Regions from separate parts of the Priestia sp. FW507-14D1A genome, predicted to be linked through region 2. Evidence: predicted binding sites of a transcription regulator. Region 2 holds the regulator's gene; the other holds the start of a gene.
The links. The regulator NrdR, encoded in region 2, represses ribonucleotide reductase genes. The targets are predictions, from matches to a motif close to AACACNATATATNGTGTT.

Region 1: AC3WJG_RS06420 (vitamin B12-dependent ribonucleotide reductase) is a predicted target of NrdR. The motif match lies at 2,086-2,103, and genes of this name have one in related genera.

What each region holds. Positions count from the first base shown of each region.
Region 1 covers NZ_JBYSWQ010000001.1:1,158,177-1,161,320, forward strand. Annotated here, with positions in the region: gene AC3WJG_RS06420 (vitamin B12-dependent ribonucleotide reductase) at 1-1,974, opposite strand, end outside; gene AC3WJG_RS06425 (lipoate--protein ligase family protein) at 2,287-3,120, opposite strand.
Region 2 covers NZ_JBYSWQ010000001.1:1,422,333-1,425,476, forward strand. Annotated here, with positions in the region: gene AC3WJG_RS07805 (replication initiation and membrane attachment family protein) at 1-881, opposite strand, end outside; gene nrdR (transcriptional regulator NrdR) at 954-1,415, opposite strand; gene AC3WJG_RS07815 (hypothetical protein) at 1,659-2,045, opposite strand; gene speD (adenosylmethionine decarboxylase) at 2,139-2,519, opposite strand; gene AC3WJG_RS07825 (glyceraldehyde-3-phosphate dehydrogenase) at 2,942-3,144, opposite strand, start outside.

The sequences.
Region 1 (3,144 bases), 260 kb from region 2:
TCCAACCATTGTTCCAGTACTGCCTGTTGGCGCTACTGTTAATAAATGAGAGTTTCGGATACCGTTCTCTTTAATGTTTTGACGAATATCTTCAGGCATTTTTTTCATGAAGCCTGTATTTGTAAATGCTTCACGTAAAGAAGCCGTTTCAGCATCTGTTTCACCCACTAAGAACGGGAAGCTTCCTTTTTCTTTTCCAAGCTCTACAGACGCGCGGTAAGCCGTCGTTGCAATTGTTTCAAACACTTTGTCTACTAACTCATTGCCTTTGTCAGAGCCGTACTCTGTCTCACAATAAATAAGAAGATCGTGAAGACCCATTACACCAAGGCCAACGCGGCGTTCGCCAAGCGCTTGCTTTTGGTTTTCTTCTAAGAAATAAGGAGTTGCATCAATAACGTTATCTTGCATTCTAACGCCTGTTTCAACCGTTTGACGTAACTTTTCAAAATTAACAGTTTTCGTTTCTTTATCTGCCATTTGCGCTAAGTTAACAGCAGCTAAGTTGCAGACAGAGAATGGTGCAAGTGGTTGTTCACCACATGGATTTGTTGCAACAACGTGCTGACCATATGCTTGAGCATTTGTCATGTCATTAGCATTGTCGAAGAAGAAAATGCCTGGTTCAGCTGAGTACGTTGCACAGATGTTAATTAAGTTCCATAGCTCTTTTGCACGGATAGTACGGTACGTACGAACTTTGTTTCCTTGTTTTGCCCATTCGCGCACGTCGCCTACTTCGTGCCAGTTTTCATTGTAGTTAGCCATTTCTTCTTTTGAATAGCTTTCTACGTCTGGGAAGCGAAGTTCGTATTCTCCGTCGTTTTCAACAGCATCCATGAAATCTTTTGTTAAGCATACAGAAATGTTTGCTCCTGTTAAAAACTCTGAGTTATGAACGCTGTACGTTCCGCCTGTTTGCAGCTTTTCTTCTGCATCTTTGATGATTTTTTCACTGAATCCACCAAGACCAGGAATTTGTTTATAGTTAATGATTCCTTGATACATCGCTTCTTCAGACTCTGTTAGCGGCGTGAACTTCAATTTATCTTGCGCATGTTTTTTAATCATTTCGTCATTTGTGTTTTCAATTAAGAAACGTAAAATGCGAGGGTTTTGCATTTTAGAAATAATAAACTCTACAATGTCAGGATGCCAGTCGGCAAGCATGATCATTTGGGCGCCCCTGCGCGACCCACCTTGTTCAACAAGATGCGTCAGTTTAGCAATATCATCTAACCATGAAACCGAACCAGATGATTTGCCGTTTACACCGCGAGCCAGCGTGTTGCGCGGGCGAAGAGTTGAACCATTCGTTCCAACACCGCCTCCACGGCTCATAATTTCCATTACTTGTTTGCGGTGTTCTGAAATACCTTCACGTGAATCTTTTACATAAGGCATTACATAACAGTTGAAGTACGTTACGTCCGTATCAGCACCTGCACCGTAAAGAACGCGGCCAGCTGGTACAAAGTTTAGCTGAACAAGCTCTTGATAGAACTTTTCAAACCATTCTTTGCGCTTTTCTTCTGTTTTTTCCACAGAAGCTAAGCCTGTTGCATTACGTTTTGCAATTTGCTCATAGAAGACTTCTAGAGGTTTTTCAATGACATCTAAAGAACGAGTAATTAATCCGTTTTCTGCTTCTTCAGGCGATAAAGCTCCTCTAAACTCATCTTCTACCTTGACAACAGCGGTTTTTTGCTCAAAATTAATGCTTTCCACATAGCCAAGTCCTCGTGCTGGAAATTTTGGATCTTCCTTTACGGTTAGAACAACAAAATCTCCTTCTGATAACGTTAATTTTTCCGTATCCTTAAACGCATAGCGGTCTAACATTACCAATCTTGAAACACCTTTATGAGTCAACTTCATATCCGGTGTAATCGGATGTACTTGCGGAAAGCGTTCAATATCTGAATTGAGCTTTTCAACATTCATATTCACTTTTTGATTTAACAAAACAGTCATTCTCACAACTCCTTACCTATCGAACATCTATAAATTTATTAACTCTATTTCCTTTTAAAGGAAATAGAGTTTTTCAATCAACTATCAATAACTTACCACACGGCTTGGACGAATTCAATATATAGTATTTGACACTTCTCCAAACATCTACATATAGAAGGGTGTCAAGTGAAATATTTTTTTTTTCGTAAAAAAAGTGTTTGACTTTTCTTCTCTATGTATTCTATTAGCCAAGCATTGTTTCTAAAAATCCCAATAAAAAGTGCAACTTATAAGAAGTTGCACTTTTATCTATTTCCCATGGGCATCCGTTTAGCGCTTAAAGTTCCATTCATCCGATCCGTACTTTGTGCGCGCTAGTTCTTCTACATATGCTTCCTCTTCTTCAGACAGTGTATACGGTTCTAAATCGATATCAAGAGCAGAAGCAAATCCTTTATAAAACGCTTCTTTTGCTTCTTCAATAGAGATTTTGCGGCCCGCAATTGCATTGATGGCTACCGCTTTGGAACGAAATGCGCGCTGCATTCTTTCTTTCACGCGATCATTTGGATAATTAAACACGCTGAATAATTTATCTTCATCAATCTCTAACAGAATAGAGCCGTGCTGTAGAATAACTCCTTTTTGTCTAGTTTGGGCACTTCCAGCAATTTTGCGGCCCTCTACAACTAGTTCATACCAAGAAGGAGCATCAAAGCACACGGACGAACGAGGGTTTTTTAAGCTATTTTTTTCTTCTTCTGAACGAGGAATAGCAAAATAAGCCTCGAGCCCTAACGAACGAAATCCTTCCAGTAAACCTTCAGAGATTACGCGATATGCCTCTGTAACTGTCTTAGGCATGTTAGGATACTCTTCAGATACAATTACGCTGTAAGTAAGCTCTTCATCATGAAGCACGCCCCTGCCGCCCGTTGGACGTCTTACAAATCCTAGTCCTAATTCTTTTACTTTATCAAAGTTAATTTCTTTTTCAGCTTTTTGAAAATAACCGATTGACAGCGTTGGAGGGTCCCATCCGTAAAAACGAATCGTAGGTGGAATTTCTCCTTTACTATGCCATTCTAATAACGCTTCATCTAACGCCATATTGTAATAAGGCGAACGGTTGTTGGAATCAATAAATCTCCACTTTGCTTTCATCTACCTCATCCTCAGCTATATGTA
Region 2 (3,144 bases):
TGAATTTGTTCGCTTAGATTTGGAAGTGCTTCTCCATTTTCAAATTGGTAAAAGGACTGTGCTGCTTTTCTAAGCAATTCAATATCAACTTGATCGTTCTCATTTAGCGAATCGAGCACCACATTTTTCATTTGAAGAGGATCGATACCGTATAAAAAAGCTAGTTTTTCAATCGCTTGTTTTACTTTAGATGTAATGGACCTTTTCGAAATCATTGAATCTGTTAGACCTGCTAAAAATAAATCAAAATCAAAGGAATCCGGGCTCATCTCAATAGAAGCGCGTTTGGAGGAATCCACAAAGTCCGTTTGAGCATCAGGAGAAAATACATCCTTGCTTTCAGACTGAAAACTTGGAGCCAGCTCTGTTGCTTTAACTGATTTAAATACATCGTTAAATGAATGCGTGACATCTTTAAACGATTGGTCATCGACGAGTGAATCCGAAAAATAATTTTTCACTTTTTGAAAGATGGATTTTCCAAGTCGGTTATATAAATATACATTTAACACACCGTCGTTAAAAAACTGATGGGGCGTAAGAGGAGGAATGAGCTCATAAATGAACACACGAACATCATCTTCTTCCTTAATATATGTTTTTAACAAACCAATGCCTTCTAATTTTAACCGCTCATGGTAAATAGCTTTCAAATTAATTTGCATCATTGACATTAGATGATGATGTGTAGACTCTTTCCCCCATAAACGGTCTTGTTCCAGCTCGCTCCATAGCGTCATATACAGACCAAAGCAGGTCGTACCCACCAACGGCTGATAGAGCATGGTTAAAATCTTTCGGTCGTATTCCTGCAGTATGCCGTTCGAACGAACAACATAACGATCGACCGGTATCATTTCTTTCCAATGTTGTTCTTTCATGTCGTTCCCTACCTACTTTTAAAGTAATAGAAATGACAAAAAAAGAGCCTAAAGAATACTTCAATAGCTCTTTTACAGTCGTTCCTTCTTAATTAAATCTTTTAATTCATCAATAAATACATTGATGTCTTTAAATTGTCGGTATACAGAAGCAAATCGAACATAAGAGACTTCATCGATAGCAGCTAATCGCTCCATCACCATTTCTCCTACCACATCTGACTGCACCTCTGATGTACCCTGACTGCGCAGCTCTGTTTCAATATCGTGTACGGTATCTTCTAATTGTTTTAAGCTTACTTGGCGTTTTTCACACGCCTTAATTAACCCTCGAAGAATTTTGTCTTTGCTGAACTCTTCTCTCGCTCCATCTTTTTTTACAACAATTAACGGAAGTTCTTCTACTTTCTCAAAAGTTGTAAAACGATAGTGACACTCTTCGCATTCACGTCTTCTACGAATAGAGCGGCCTTCTTCTACAGGGCGCGAGTCCAGCACTCTCGTTCCATTGTAATGACAGGATGGGCACTTCATATTCTCAGCTCCAATAATAAACCTTGTTTTTCTTTTTATTTTCTCTTATATAAGTTAATTTCCATCTATGTTAGCCGGCTATTCGCCATTCATTATGATTTTTATCATCATTTCCTTTAACAAACACGATGCTGTATTAAAGGATTTGCTTTATTCCATCTTATAGAAAACAAGGCTTGAATACAAGTAAAGGAAAAGGAATTTCCCCATTTTATTTCCTGAAATTCAAAAATGACAAGGAACTTACGAAGAAAGAGGAATAAGTTTTTGATCAAAGCTCTTATAAAGCGTACGTACGAGTTCTTTACTAAAACCAAAATCAACCGGCACCACTTTTGATTCTGTTGTAGCAGAAAAATCGATAGCGGTTTCAAGAGGACGTACGTTAATAATGGTAATCACAACAAAAGCTTTTCTTCCTTTTACAACGTTTAAGCTAATTTCTCCTCGCTCTTCATATGCAGCAAGTATCTCTATCCCTTGCATGTGCTTCAACATTTCATGAACTTGCTTAAATGCATTCCCAGCCGTTGTTTTATAATAATGCGTTTTTAGAGTCGGATCTGAATGGTGATCGCTTGTTTCTACATGATTAGAAAATAAAGATTTAACTGCTTGTACTACCCCCATGTTGTTATCCCCTTTGTTTTTGCGTATTAAAAATTTATATACTAAAAAGAGGTGTGTAATACACCTCTTAACTTACGTAATCAATCGACACTATTAAAGTGCATTCGCTTTAGTTTGTTTTACCTGAACAGGACCCATTCCACGTGGCAATTCAATTGTTTCACGTGTCTGTGCACTTAGAGCATCTGCAATATAATCTGCTGCGATTGTAGGATCTAAATGACCACAAGTATAAACATCGATACTTGCATAACCATGCTCTGGGAAGCTGTGAATCGTTAAATGTGATTCTGAAATAATAACAACGCCACTTACACCTTGAGGTGCAAATTTATGGAACGCTACTTCGCGAACTTCCGCACCAGATTTTAAAGCTGCATCAACAAACGTTTTTTCAATATAATCAATATCATTTAACTTATCGAAATCGCATCCCCATAATTCTGAGATGACATGACGACCCATTGTTTCCATAATGATATTTCCCCCTTTAACAATTTTTAATCGTTAAACATGAAGTTCTTTCGCCATATAGCATGTTAACTACCACGGGGGAAAGTTAGTCCAAAGAGGTCCTAACCCTTTAAGTAGCCACATCACCGAAAGGTACACAAGAAGTTCACGAAACATAGTATACTTTGTTTACATTTATTTTGCAATACGTGTTTTGATTTTATTAAAGATTGTTCTTGCAGATAGACCTATACAAATTACCCCTGTATTCTCGTGAAACAGTGTGTAAAAGCTTCTAAACGACTATTAATTTTTTATTAAAATTGAGGAAAATAAACACCCCTTTGCATGCTTATCTTATTGCTTTTCCCTATTCTTTTGAATAAAAACAAAAAAAACAGGGCGATAGCTCCCTGTTTTTTTTAAAGCAATCAATAGCTTTCTTAGCTTACTCTTATTTTTGATCCATTACGCATTTCTGCAGCAATATATCTTACCAAATCGACTACGCGCTGAGAGTAGCCCCACTCGTTATCGTACCAAGCTAACACTTTAATTTTATGATCTTCCATTACGATCGTGGATAGTCCATCTACAATAGCTGAATGAGGATTTGTATTAAAGTCAATTGATACGAGTGGTTCCA